2 regions of the Methylobacterium sp. 092160098-2 genome follow, and region 1 is predicted to be linked to the other one. Evidence: predicted binding sites of a transcription regulator. Region 1 holds the regulator's gene; the other holds the start of a gene.
What was found. The regulator PhoB, encoded in region 1, activates phosphate uptake and scavenging genes when phosphate is short. The targets are predictions, from matches to a motif close to TGTCATNNANCTGTCAT.

Region 1 (7,210 bases):
TAGGCACCGCACCCGGGCGCCTCCTCTGAGGACGGGGTGTTGCGGCGTGGGAGCGGCGGGCGCTAGGCTCGCCTCATGACTGAGCCCCGTCCGCCCCAGCCGCGTCAGCGCTTCCAGAGCTTCGACGACCCGAGCCACCGGAAGGGCGCCGAGCGGATCGAGGCCTTGCGGGCCGCTCTCCGTGAGAACGGGATCGACGGTTTCGTCGTGCCCCGGGCGGACGAGCACCAGTCCGAATACGTTCCGGCCGACGCCGAACGCTTGGCTTGGCTCACCGGCTTCACCGGCTCTGCAGGGACGGCCGTGATCCTGATGGAATCCGCCGCGCTGGTCGTCGACGGCCGCTACACCCTGCAGGCGCCCGAACAGGTCGATACCGGCATCCTCACTGTGGTGCCGCTGGCCGAGTCGACGCCGGAAGCCTGGATCGGCGTCCACCTCAAGAGGGATCAGGTTCTGGGCTACGATCCCTGGCTGCATACACCCGACGGTCTCGCACGCCTGGAGCGGGCCGCCACCCGGGCCGGCGGCACCGTGCGGGCCGTGCCGAACCTCGTCGACGCCGTCTGGGCGGGCCGCCCGAGGGCCCCCGCCGGACCGGTGGTGCTCCATCCGGATGCCCTGTGCGGCGAGGCCTGCACCGACAAAATCGCCCGGATCCGGGCGGCCCTCGCCGAGGGCGGCTGCGATGCCCTGGTCATCTCGGATCCGCACAATCTCGCCTGGGCCTTCAACCTGCGTGGCTCCGATGTCGGTCACACGCCCCTGGCCCTCGGCTATGCCATCCTGCCGCGCGAGGGGTTGGCGCGGCTGTTCCTGGTCTCGCCCGAGGTCGATCCGGCGCTGCGCGCGGTGCTGGCCCCGATCGCCGAGATCCTGCCCCGGGCGGAACTGGACGACGGGCTGGGATCCCTCGCCGGCGTGCGTGTCCGCCTCGACGCGGCGACCGGCGCCGTCGCCCTGAAGGAAAAGATCGAGGCTGCCGGCGGCACTGCCGATGTCGGCAAGGATCCGATCACCGGCATGAAGGCGGTCAAGAACGCCGCCGAGATTGCCGGTGCGCGTGCCGCCCATGTCCGCGACGGGGCGAGTGTCGTGCGGTTTCTTGCCTGGCTCGACGGTGCGGCCGCGGCCGGGGGCCTCACCGAGATCGCCGCCGTCGAGGCCCTTGAGGATTTCCGCGCGGCGGGCGGCGATCTGCGCGAGGTCTCGTTCCCGACGATCTCGGGATCCGGGCCGAACGGCGCGATCGTCCATTACCGGGTGAGCCGCGCCACCGACCGGACGGTCCGGACCGGCGAGTTGTTCCTGATCGATTCCGGTGCGCAGTATCCGGACGGCACCACCGACATCACCCGCACGGTCGCGGTGGGCACGCCGAGCGCCGAGATGCGCGACCGTTACACCCGGGTGCTGAAGGGCCATGTCGCGATTGCCCGGGCGGTGTTTCCTGTCGGTACGACCGGCGCCCAGATCGACGCCTTCGCCCGGGCGCCGCTCTGGCAGGCGGGGCTCGACTTCGATCACGGCACCGGCCACGGCGTTGGCGCCTTCCTGTCGGTGCACGAGGGACCGCAGCGGATCGCCAAGACCGGCACGGTGGCGCTGGAGCCCGGCATGATCCTGTCGAACGAGCCGGGCTATTACGCCCGCGGCGCCTACGGCATCCGGATCGAGAACCTCGTGCTGGTCGAGCCCCGCACGATCGCGGGCGGCGAGCGCCCGATGTTGGGCTTCGAGACCCTGACGCTCGCCCCCTATGATCGGCGGCTGATCCAGCCGGACCTGCTCGAACCGGAAGAGCGCGCCTGGATCGATGCCTATCACGCCCGGGTGCGCGAGACCCTGGCGCCCCGGGTCGATGCCGGGACGCGCGACTGGCTGGAGCGTGCGACCGTGCCGCTCGCGGACTGAGCGATCGGCGTGGGATCCCGGGCACGGCCCGTGGTAAGACCCACCGCCATCGAAACGACCGCGCTGGCCCGGATATACCGTGCGTGAAACCGCGCCGGCCCTGCGCGCGAAGGGACAGCATGATCCGCCGCCTCGCCATTCTGATCCTGGCCTTCGCCGCGAGCCTCTCGGCCGCCGCAGCCCAAGGGGTCCCGCAGGGCTTCCGCACGCCGGCCGACCTCGTGCGGGCGAGCCTCGTGGCCGAGCCCGCCGCGGTCGCCGGCGCACAGCCGTTCACGCTGGCGGTGCGGATGCAGATCAAGCCCGGCTGGCACGTCTACTGGCGCAACCCGGGCGATTCCGGACTGCCTCCGGAGGTGACCTGGACCCTGCCGGCCGGCTTCAACGCCAGCGCGATCCGGTGGCCGGCGCCGGAGCGCATCCCGATCGCGACCCTCATGAATTACGGCTACGAGGGTGAAGTCACGCTCCTCGTGCCCGTGACGCCGCCGCCGAGCCTCGACCCGGCCAATCCCGTTCAGATTCAGGCGAAGCTGACCTATCTCGTCTGCGAGACCGAGTGCGTCCCCGGTTCGGCCGATCTCGCCCTCACCCTGCCGGTGGGCAAGGCCGAGCCGGACCCGGCCAACGCCGCGCTGTTCGCGCGCGCCCGGGCTGCCCTGCCCGCGCCGGCGCTCTGGCCCCTGCGCCTGTCGAGCCAGGGCGACACGCTGCAGCTCGATTTCGCCGCGACCGGCCTGAAACCCGAATCCATCCGGAACGCCGCCTATTTCCCCTATGCCGAGACGGCGATCGACAACGCCGCCGCGCAGGTGATGACCGTCGACGAGACCGGTCTGCATCTGACCATCGCGCGCAGCAGCCCGACCGATCCTTTGCCCGCCGCCCTGCCCGGCGTCCTGACGATCGACGAGGTCGGTACGGACGGCACCCGCCGCCTCGCCTTCGCGTATGGTGACGAGCCGGTGCTTCCTGCCGTCGCGGCCGCGTCGAGCGCGCCGAATCCGGCCGGAGCCCCGCCGGCCGCCGCCGAGTTCGACGCGCTGACCCTCGCGACCGCCGCGGCCTTCGCCTTTTTGGGCGGCCTGATCCTCAACCTGATGCCCTGCGTCTTCCCGGTGCTGTCCATCAAGGTGCTGAGCCTCGTGCGGCATGCCGGCGAGGGCCCGGCGCGGCTGCGGCTGCACGGCCTCGCCTACACGGCCGGCGTGCTGGCGAGCTTCCTCGGCCTCGCATCCCTGCTGATCGCCCTGAAGGGCGGTGGGGCCGCGATCGGCTGGGGCTTCCAGCTGCAATCGCCCGCCATGGTCGCAGCCCTCGCCTATCTGCTGTTCGCTATGGGCCTGAGCCTGTCCGGAGTGGTCCATGTCGGCGGCCGGCTCGCCGGCCTCGGAGACGGCCTGACCCGGCGTGCCGGCCTGAGCGGCTCGTTCTTCACGGGTGTGCTGGCGACCCTGGTGGCGACCCCCTGCACGGCGCCGTTCATGGGCTCGGCGGTGGGCTTCGCGCTGACGCAGAGTGCCGGTGTCGCGCTCGCCGTCTTCGCGAGCCTCGGCCTCGGCCTCGCCCTGCCCTTCCTGGTGCTGACCCTCTGGCCGCCGGCCCTGCGGGCGCTGCCGCGGCCGGGCGCCTGGATGGAGACCCTCAAACAGGTCCTGGCCTTCCCGGTCTACGCCACCGTGGCCTGGCTGATCTGGGTTCTGGCGCAGCAGGTCGATCCGCGTGGGCTGCTGGCGGCGCTGATCGGCCTCGTCCTGGTGGGCTTCGCCGCCTGGGCCTGGGAACACGGCCGCGCCGCCGCGCCCGGGGCGGGCCGGGTCGCGCGGGTCGCTGCGGCCCTCGCGCTAATCGCCGTGTCGGCCCTCGCCGTGACCCTTCCGCGGGACCGCGCCGCGCCGTCGGCGCAGGCCGCCGCCGACGGGGTCGAGCCCTTCACTCAAGCGCGTCTCGACGCCCTGGTGGACGCGCACCGCCCCGTCTTCGTGGACATGACCGCCGCGTGGTGCATCACCTGCGCGGTGAACGAGGCGACCTCGCTCAACACCAAGGCCGTGCGGGCCGCGATGGCCGAGCGCGGCGTGACCTACATGAAGGGCGACTGGACCAACCAGAATCCCGAGATCACCCGTCTGCTGGAGAAGCACGGGCGCAGCGGCGTGCCGCTCTACCTCCTCTATACCGGAACCGGAGCGCCTCAGGTGCTTCCGCAGATCCTCACCGAGGGGACGGTTCTGGCGGCGCTCGACGCCGTGCCGGTCGCGTCCGGCCGGAGCGCGGCGCTGACCCGCTGAATCTGCGCGAGGCCCGGGGGGCCGCCGGGCCTCGCAGCATCCGCCGGCCTCGAACGTCCCTGGCTCCCTTCGCTGCAAGCGGGCGGGCGGCGCGGCCGACCGGCCTCCGGCCCGGAACCCTTTGTCCCGGAACGCTTCGCGCCCCTCTCAAGCGTCGAGCGAGAACGTCTCGTCGAAGGCGTAGCCCGAGCCGCGGACCGTACGGATCGGGTCGGCTTGGCGCGGGCCGTTCAGTGCCTTGCGCAGCCGCCCGACATGGACGTCGACCGTGCGCTCGTCGATGTAGACGTCGTGTCCCCAGACCCCGTCGAGGAGCTGCTCGCGGGAGAAGACACGGCCCGGCGCCAGCATCAGGAATTCCAGCAGACGGAACTCTGTGGGGCCGAGATGCAGCTCCTCGCCGCCGCGGCGGACGCGATGGCCGGTGCGGTCGAGTTCGAGGTCGCCCGCCGCCAGCCGGTCCGAGACATGGGCGGGCTTGGCCCGGCGGAGCAGCGCGCGGATCCGGGCAAGCAGTTCCGGGACGGAGAACGGCTTGACGATGTAGTCGTCGGCGCCCGTCCCGAGACCGCGGATCCGGTCGCCCTCCTCGCCCCGGGCAGTGAGCATGATCACGGGCAGCCGCTCGGTCTCCCGGCGCGCCCGGATCCGCCGGCACAGCTCGATGCCCGACAGGCCGGGCAGCATCCAGTCGAGCAGGACGAGATCGGGGATCCGCTCCGCCAGGAGCAGCTCCGCGTCGTCGCCCCGAGCCGCGGAATCCACCAGAAAGCCCTCGGCTTCCAGATTGTAGCGCAGCAGCGTGGTCAGCGCCTCCTCGTCCTCGACGATCAGGACTTGCATGCTCACGTTCGAAGATCCGTTCACGAAGCGGCGCCATACGGCCTGCAGGCGCGCCGACTCTCCTTGGAGTTGGCGGGCAGGCAGAGGGTGCAGGAGGCGCCGCTCAGCCTCAACCCGCACGCTCCGATTCTCCGGCGGCGCCCCACAGGAGCGCGCGCAGGCCGACGCCTGGACCGGGGGCGGCCCGCTTACGGAGCCGGCACCCCGTCCACGGTCGCATAGTTCGACGCATCGTTCTTCGGCCGGTCGCCCGCCAGGGCCTCGCCCGTGGCGAGATAATGGATCGTCTCGGCGATGTTGGTGGTGTGGTCGCCGATCCGCTCGACGTTCTTGGCGCAGAACAGAAGATGCGTGCAGAACGAGATGTTGCGCGGATCCTCCATCATGTAGGTCAGGAGCTCGCGGAACAGCGAATTGTACAGGGCGTCGATCTCGCCGTCCCGCTCCCAGACATCGTGGGCTGCCTGGACGTCGCGGCTCGCATAGGCGTCGAGAACGTCCTTGAGCTGGCCCTCCGCGAGGTCGCTCATGTGGCGCACGCCGAGAACGATCTTCTGGGCCGGCGCCTGATCGGAGATCGCCACCACCCGCTTGGCGACGTTCTTGGCGAGGTCGCCGATCCGCTCGAGGTCGCCGGAGACGCGGATCGCCGAGATCGTCTCACGCAGATCGATCGCCAGGGGCTGACGCCGGGCGATCAACAGCACGGCGCGCTCCTCGATGTCCCGCTGCAGGGCGTCGAGGCGCTTGTCGGCGACGATCACCGCCTGGGCGAGCGTGTCGTCCCGGCGCACGAGGGCGTCCGTCGCCTCCGCGGTCATCTTCTCGGCCACGCCGCCCATCTCCGAGATCGAGCGACGCAGGTTCTCCAGGTCGGTGTCGTAGGAGGTGACGATATGGCCGGGCATGGCGAATCCTTCGATGGGTCCCGGGGGCGGCGCTCCGGGGAGGCCCTCGGGGACCCGCCGGCCCTCCGCGGATGCGGCGACCGGACGGCCTTCCCCGAGACCGGAGCGTCCAGGCAGACTAGCCGAACCGGCCGGTGATGTAGTCCTGGGTGCGGCGTTCCGTCGGGTTCATGAACATCCGGTTGGTCGGACCGAACTCGATCAGCTGGCCCAGATACATGAAGGCGGTGAACTGCGAGATGCGCGCCGCCTGCTGCATGTTGTGGGTGACGATCACGATGGTGAACTCGTCGCGCAACTGCTCGATCAGCTCCTCGATGCGGCCGGTGGAGATCGGGTCGAGGGCCGAGGTCGGCTCGTCGAACAGGATCACCTCCGGGCGCTGCGCCACCGTGCGGGCGATGCACAGGCGCTGCTGCTGGCCGCCCGACAGGCCCGTGCCCTGCTGCTTGAGCTTGTCCTTCACCTCGTCCCAGAGGGCGGCCTTGCGCAGGGAGGCCTCGATCCGGCCGTCGAGTTCGGATTTCGGCAGCTTCTCGTAGAGGCGCAGGCCGAAGGCGACGTTGTCATAGATCGACATCGGGAACGGCGTCGGCTTCTGGAACACCATGCCGATGCGCGAGCGCAGCTCGTTCAGGTCGATGGAGGGGCTGAGGATGTTCTCGCCGTCCAGGAGGATCTCGCCCTCGGCCCGCTGCTCCGGATAGAGGCTGTAGATCCGGTTGAAGCAGCGCAGCAGGGTGGACTTGCCGCAGCCCGAGGGCCCGATCAGCGCCGTGACCTGCCGGTCGTGGAAGTTGAGGTTGACGTCCTTCAACCCGTGGAAGCTGCCGTAGTAGAAGTTCAGGCGCTTCACGGCGATCCGCACGGGACCGCCCTCGTCGGCGCGGTTGCGGTTCAGCTCGACCGTGGGGATCGCGGAGGCGGCGTTCATCGTCGTGTCCTCGAAGGGTCTCAGCGCGAGGTCTGCGGCTTGATCACAAGGCGGGCAATGATCGACAGCACCAGGATGGTGGCGGTGATCAGAAGCGCGCCTGCCCAGGCGAGGCCCTGCCAGTTCGGATAGGGCGACAGGGCGAACTGGTAGATCATCACCGGCAGGTTCGCGACGCCGCCCATCAGGTTGGCCGAGAACCAGGAATTGTTGTTGAGGGCGGTGAACAGCAATGGCGCCGTCTCGCCGGCGATGCGCGCCAGGGCCAGGATGATCCCGGTGACGATGCCGGCCGAGGCCGCCCGCCACGTGACGTTGAT
Region 2 (7,210 bases), 1.5 Mb from region 1:
TGTCTACGGTTCCTCGCGGCCCGTCCAGGCGGCGCCGGCCCGGTTCAACACCTTCGACCCGACCGCGCTCAACGGCATCGCCACGAACCCGTCCTTTCCGAGCGGGCACACCACCTACGCGTTCACCGACGGCATCCTGCTCGCGATGCTGGTGCCGCAGCAATACCAGAGCATGCTAGCCCGGGCGGCCGACTACGCCAACAGCCGCATCGTCCTGGGCGTGCACTACCCCCTGGACATCATCGGCGGACGGGCGCTCGCCACCTACGACCTCGCCCAGGCCTTCACCAACCCGGCCTATATCAACAACGCCGCGGTGACTGGCACGGCGATCAACCTGCCCGCCCAGTTCGTGGCGGCCCAGAGCCAGCTGCAGGCCTACCTCGCCGCCCAGTGCGGCAACACCGTCGCCGCCTGCGCGGGCAGCGCCGCCAACGCGGCCGGGAATCCCTACGTGCCGTCGGCCGGTAACCAGGCTGCCTACCAGCAACGCCTCACCTACGGCCTGCCGACCCTCAGCTTCGCCCAGGCGCCCCGCGAGGCGGCTCCCGCCGGCGGGCCGGACGCCTCGATCCTGCTCGCGCCGCTCTACGGCGGATCGACCGCCGCCGCGCGGACCCTCGCGCCCACCGGCGGCCTCTACGGCCAGCTCGCCACCAGCACGATCAACCAGATCCTGGTCAACACCGAGACCAACGCGCTGGCCGCCTTCTACGGCAGCCCCCTCAGCTACTGGAGCCGCCTCGACCTCTATGCGGCCGCCGGGTATTTCGGGAACGTCACCGGCACCCTGCGCATGGACGCCACCGACCGCCTCGGCATCGATGTCGGCATCGGACAGGGCGGCGCGCTCTACGCCAACGGCACCATCGCGGGGACTGTCTTCGTGGGCGCCGGCGGCCTGCTCGGCGGCTCCGGCACGGTGGGCGGGATCGGCGCGCTCTCGGGGGGCACGGTGGCGCCGGGCAACTCCATCGGCACGCTCACCGTCGCCGGCAATGCCGCCTTCGCGGCCGGCTCGACCTACCGGGTCGAGGCCAACGCCGCCGGACAGGCCGACCGCATCGCCGCCACCGGCAGCGCCACCCTGTCGGGCGGCACCGTCCAGGTGCTGGCCGCCTCGGGCGCCTACAACCCGCGCACCACCTACACGATCCTCTCCGCCGCCGGCGGCGTCTCGGGCCAGTTCGCCGGCGTGACCGCGAACCTCGCCTTCCTCAGCCCGGGCCTGCGCTACCGGACCGACGCGGTCGACCTGACCCTCACCCGCAACGACGTGCCGTTCGCCGCGTCAGCCACCAGCCGCAACGGCATGGCGGCGGCCAACGCCGTCCAGGCGGCCGGCCCGGGCCGGCTCTTCGACGCGGCGGTCGCCTTCACCACCACCGAGGCCGGCAACGCCTTCCGGGCGCTGGCGGGCGACATCCATGCCGGCACCGTGTCCACCGCCTACGAGACCGCGTTCTTCGTGCGCGAGGCGGTGCTCGACCGCCTGCGCTGGGGCAGCCCCGGCACCGGCCTCGATTACGGCACCCTGCCGGCCGCCTACGCGGCCGACCTGCCGGGGCGCCAGCCGGTGGTGGCGGGCGTGCCGGTGCGGACCCTCGACCCGCAGGTGTTCGGGCTCTGGGGCCAGGGCTTCGGCGCCTTCGGCACGGCCGAGGGCGGCGGCAACGCGTTCAACCTCGACCGGCAGATCGCCGGCTTCGCGGCGGGCGCGGATGTCCGCGTGTCGAACGGGCTGCGCGTCGGCGTGGTCGGCGGCTACACGGAGGCGTATCTCGACAGCGCCGGCCGGACGGGCGGCACGAGCCGGGCGGAGAGCGCCACGCTCAAGAGCGGCTTCGGCGGCCTGTATGGCGGCTATGAGGTCGGGCCGTTGTCGGTGCGGCTGGGAGCGCTCTACGCCGGGACCGACACGCGCACCCGGCGGGCGGTGCTGTACGGGCTGTCGGACACGCTGAGCGGCCATGGCGGCGGCTATACGGTGCAGGGTTTCGGCGAGATCGGCTGGAGGATCGCGCTCGGCCAGCCGGCTCCGGCGGCTCTGGTGTCGAGGGACGGCGTCGCGGTGCCGGTGCCGCCGGCGGCCTCCTACGTCGAGCCGTTCGTCGGCGGGGCGTATGTCGGCATCCGGCGGGACGCCTTCGCGGAGACCGGGGGCGCGGCGGCGCTGGCGAGCGTCGCGCGGGACTACGATCTGGGCGCGGCGACCGTGGGGGTGCGGGCGCAGACGGGCCTGGAGCTGGGGCTGGGTCTTCCGGTGACGCTGCGGGGTCTGGTCGGCTACCGGCGGGCGTTCGGCGACGTGGTGCCGACGGCCCTGCTGCGGTTCGGCACGGGCCCGGCCTTCCTGAGCGCGGGCGTGCCGATCGACCGGGACGCGCTGGTGGCGCAGGTCGGGCTCGATCTGGCGGTGGCGCCGAACGCGAGCCTGGGCGTGGCCTACACCGGCCAGACCGGCGCCCGCGCCCAGGATCAGGCCGTGAAGGGCACCTTCACCCTCCGGTTCTGAACACGCCGGACGACGTCGCCTCTGTCACACGCCTGACGCGGTCCGGCCGCTAGCGGACCGGACCACTCGCTTCATCGATCGAGGGATCCGCATGCTTGACGCCACGGTGCCGGCCCTGTCCCTCGGCGCGCTTCTGGCCCTCGTCCAGATCGTCAGCATCGGCGTCGCGGGCCGGCGCCTCGGCCGGAGCCACGGGCCGTCGCGGTTTCCGGACGGCGCGCCCGTCTCCGTGGTCCGTCCGCTTCACGGGATCGAGGCTTACAGCGAGGAGATGCTCACCCGGAGCTTCCGCCTCGACTACCCGTCCTACGAGCTGATCTTCTGCGTGGCCGACCCCGGGGACCCGATCGTGCCGATGGTCCGGCGGCTGATCGCGGCCCATCCGCGCGTGCCCGCCCGCCTGATCCTCGGCGACGAGCGCCTCTGCGAGAACCCGAAGCTCAACAATTGCCTGCGGGGCTGGCGGGCCGCCGCTTACGACTGGGTGGTGCTCGCCGATTCCAACGTGGCCATGCCGCCGGACTACCTCCAGCGGCTCCAGGCGGCGTGGCGGGACGATACCGGCCTCGTCTGCTCGACCCCCGCCGGGGCGCGCCCGGGCAGCTTCATGGCCGAGGTGGAATGCGCCTTCCTGAACACCCTGCAGGCTCGCTGGCAATACGCCGCCGAGGCGTTCGGGCTGGGCTTCGCGCAGGGCAAGAGCATGCTGTGGCACAAGCCCTTTCTTGAGGCGCAGGGCGGCCTGCAGGCGCTCGCGGCCGAGATCGCCGAGGACGCGGCCGCCACCAAGCTCGTCCGGGCCGCCGGCAAGCGGGTCCACCTCGTGGCGAGCCCGTTCGAGCAGCCGCTCGGGCCGCGCGGCTTCCAGGAGGTCTGGGCGCGACAGCTGCGCTGGGCGCGCCTGCGCCGCGTGACCTTCCCGCTGTTCTTCGCTCCCGAGATCGGCAGCGGTGTCCTGTTGCCGGCGCTTCTCATCGCCCTCTGGGCCGGCAGCTTCACGGGCCTCGTCGGCGCTGCCGGCCTCGCCGGCCTGTGCTATGCCGCCGAGCACCGGCTCGCGATCCGCGCGGGCTGGCACCGTTCGCCCCGCCTGCTGGCGGCCTTCCTGGTGCGCGACGCCCTGATCCCGGCGATCTGGCTCGGCGCCTGGATGCAGAGCGCCATCGTGTGGCGGGGCAACGCCATGGACGTGCGCCCCCGGCGGGCCGCCGAGGCGCGTCCCTACGCGCCGACGGCCTGACGGCGGCCGACGATCGGAGGCCGAAAGGTGTCGCGCCGCTACGCTCTCTACTGCCTGCCCGCCCCGGGTTCCCGGCTGGAGGCCTTCGGCCGGTCCGTCCTCGGCACCGACCCCGTCTCGGGGGCGGCGGTCCCGCACCCGGAGGGCTTGAGCGACCTCGCCGCCGTCACGGCGGGGGCCCGGATCTACGGGTTCCACGCCACCCTCAAGGCGCCGCTGCGCCTCGCGGCGGGCACCACGGAGGCGGATCTCGTCGCCGCCACCCGTGACCTCGCGGCCGCGCACCCGCCGGTGGCGGTGGGCCCGCTCCGGGTCGCCACCCTCGGGCCGTTCCTCGCCCTCGTGCCGGAAGCTCCCCCGCCGGAGCTGGGGCTCTTCGCCGCCGAGTGCGTCGCCGCCCTCGACCCGTTCCGTGCGCCGCTCACCGAGGCCGAGCGCGCCAAGCGCCGCCCGGAGCGCCTCGACCCGCGCGGGCGGGCGCTGCTGGCGCGCTGGGGCTACCCGTACGTGTTCGAGGCCTTCCGCTTCCACATGACCCTGACCGACGCCCTGCCGGAGGCGGAGCGCGAAGCCTGGCACCGGCGCCTGTCCGAGGCCTACGCCGCCGCGGGGCCGGAGCCCCTTGTGATCGACGCCGTGTGCCTCCTGACCCAGGACGGGTCCGGCCCGTTCCGGCTCCTGGCGCGCCTGCCCTTCGGAGAGCCCCGTGGTTGACCGTCCCCTCGGACTCGAACCCGCACGCGATCCCAGCGCCCGGGTCGTGGATTGCCGCCTCGGTCACTACACGGAGGTCGGCGCGCGAACCCGCCTCACCGAGACGATCCTCGACGATTATTCCTACATCGGTCAGGATTGCGAGGTGATCTACACGACCATCGGCAAGTTCTGCTCGATCGCCGCCAGCGTGCGGATCAATCCCGGCAACCACCCGATGGAGCGCGCGTCGCAGGCGCATTTCACCTACCGGGCACGAGCCTACTGGCCGGAGGAGTCCGACGAGCCCGCCTTCTTCGACCGGCGCCGGGCGAGCCCGGTGGCGATCGGCCACGATGTCTGGATCGGCCACGGCGTCGTTGTCCTGCCCGGCCGCACCATCGGCACCGGCGCCGTGGTCGGCGCGGGCGCCATCGTCACCCGCGACGTCGAACCCTACACGATCGTTGTCGGCAATCCCGCCAAACCGGTCCGGCGCCGCTTCCCCGAGGCCGTCGCCGAACGTCTGATGCGCCTGGCATGGTGGGACTGGGATCACGAACGGCTGCGCCGGGCGCTTCCGGATTTCCGCGGCCTGCCCATCGAAGCATTCCTCGAGCGCTATGAAGTTTAAGCCGGCTATCAAAATGTAAGAATTGCGCCGGCAAACATAACCGATCTGTATTCGTCATCCAATCGTCGTGAAATCGGCGTTTACCTGCGGCCATTCCCCGGCGGATGGTGGCATGCTGGTTATCGAGGATCTCACGCGCCAGTACGGCGACCGGCGCGCCGTCGACGGCGTGTCGCTCCGGATCGAGCCCGGCAGCTTCGTCGGCGTGATCGGCCGGTCGGGCGCCGGCAAGTCGACGCTGCTGCGCCTGATCAACCGGCTGGCGGACCCGAGTTCGGGGCGCATTCTCCACGACGGCCGTGAGGTCACCACCCTGCGGGGCCGCGACCTGCGCGAATGGCGGACCCGCTGCGCCATGATCTTCCAGCAGTTCAACCTCGTCGGCCGCCTCGACGTGATGACCAACGTGCTGATGGGGCGGCTCAGCCACGTGCCGAGCTACCGTTCCCTGCTGCGGCAATGGTCCGCCGAAGACCGAGCCATGGCGCTCGCCGCCCTGGAGAGCTTCGACATGGGCGAGTTCGCCGGCCAGCGCGCCGACGGCCTGTCGGGCGGGCAGCAGCAGCGGGTCGCTATCGCCCGCGCCCTCGTGCAGGAGCCCGAGATCCTGCTCGCCGACGAGCCGGTGGCCTCCCTCGACCCGCGCAACACCCGGCTCGTGATGGACGCGCTGGCCGAGGTGAACCGGCGCTACGGCATCACGGTGCTGTGCAACCTGCATTCCCTCGACCTCGCGCGCGCCTATTGCGACCGCCTCGTGGGACTCGCGGCCGGGCGGGTCGTGTTCGAGGGCGGACCGTTCGACCTCACCGAGGACGTGGCGCGCCGGCTCTACGGCCTGGAGGCCGGCGAGGTGCTGGACGATTCCGCGCAGCGCGAGGCGGAGCAGCGGGCCGCGATGCCCGGCCGGCCCGGTCTCGTGCCGGCGCGGCCGGTCCGCGAGGCCGCCCTCGGCGCCTGATCCGGGCCCTCCAAGCCCCAACAACCATTCGGGAAACGCCCGACCGGCCTCCGGCCGGCCGAACTTCCTGCCCTACGCCGTCACGAAGGACGACACGATGATCACCCGACGCACTCTCGCCGGCGCCGCCGCGGCTCTCGCCCTCCTCGGCCTGCCGGCCGCCGCCCATGACTGGAAGGCCCAGTATCCGGAGCTGACGCTCGGCGTGATCCCGGCCGAGAACGCCTCGGGCACCGCCGACCGCTGGGCGCCGCTCACCGCCTACCTGACCAAGACGCTCGGCGTGCCGGTGAAGCTGCGGGTGGCGAGCGACTACGCCGCCGTCATCGAGGGCCAGCGGGCCGGCAACATCCAGATCGCGTGGTACGGACCGGCCTCCTTCGCGCGGGCCGTGATGACCGGCGTGAAGATCGAGCCGATCGTCAACCAAAAGCACGAGACCGGCGCCTCGGGCTACTATTCGGTGGTCTACGTTCTGGCCTCCAGCCCCTACAAGACCGTCGAGGATCTCAAGGGCAAGAACCTCGCCCTGGTCGATCCGAACTCGACCTCCGGCAACCAGGCGCCGCGCTTCTTCCTGAAGCGGGCCGGCTACGACGTGGAGAAGTTCTTCGGCAAGACCTTCTACGCGGGCAGCCACGAGAACGCCGTGCTGGCGCTCACCCAGGGCACGGCCGACGCCGCCGCCAACCTGTGGAATTCCGAGACCGACACGATGGTCACCCGCATGGCCGCCAAGGGCATGCTCAAGAAGCCCGACGGCACGCCGATGCAGCAATCGGACTTCCGGGTCGTGTTCAAGTCCGACTTCCTGCCGGAGGGGCCCTTCGCCATGCTGACGAGCCTGCCGGACGACCTGAAGGCCAGGATCCGCGACGCCTTCGTGGCCCTGCCGAAGGCCGACAAGGCCGCCTTCGACCGTCTCTCCGACGGCAAGGATCAGGATCTGACGCCGGTGACCCTCAAGGATTATCAGCCGATCATCGACATGCTGCGGTTCAACGACGAGCAGCGCCGGAAGTCCTGATCCGGGCCCGCCCGCCTTGCGCGGTCTGACACCCCTGTCGCCGGAGCGGGAAGCCGCCCTCTCCGGTCTCTACGCGGCGGCGACCGGCGCTGCGCGCCGCCGCACGCTGGCGGGCTTCGCCCTTGTGGCGGCGCTCGCCC

Region 2: phnC (phosphonate ABC transporter ATP-binding protein) is a predicted target of PhoB. The motif match lies at 5,135-5,151, and genes of this name have one in related genera.

The regions. Positions count from the first base shown of each region.
Region 1 is NZ_JAQPZJ010000001.1:4,207,181-4,214,390, reverse strand. It holds gene PQI07_RS19825 (aminopeptidase P family protein) at 76-1,914, shown strand; gene PQI07_RS19820 (protein-disulfide reductase DsbD family protein) at 2,034-4,205, shown strand; gene phoB (phosphate regulon transcriptional regulator PhoB) at 4,353-5,048, opposite strand; gene phoU (phosphate signaling complex protein PhoU) at 5,237-5,956, opposite strand; gene pstB (phosphate ABC transporter ATP-binding protein PstB) at 6,075-6,890, opposite strand; gene pstA (phosphate ABC transporter permease PstA) at 6,911-7,210, opposite strand, start outside.
Region 2 is NZ_JAQPZJ010000001.1:2,720,725-2,727,934, forward strand. It holds gene PQI07_RS12845 (autotransporter family protein) at 1-2,515, shown strand, start outside; gene PQI07_RS12850 (glycosyltransferase) at 2,607-3,755, shown strand; gene PQI07_RS12855 (DUF1045 domain-containing protein) at 3,783-4,469, shown strand; gene PQI07_RS12860 (LbetaH domain-containing protein) at 4,462-5,082, shown strand; gene phnC (phosphonate ABC transporter ATP-binding protein) at 5,195-6,043, shown strand; gene phnD (phosphonate ABC transporter substrate-binding protein) at 6,141-7,070, shown strand; gene phnE (phosphonate ABC transporter, permease protein PhnE) at 7,087-7,210, shown strand, end outside.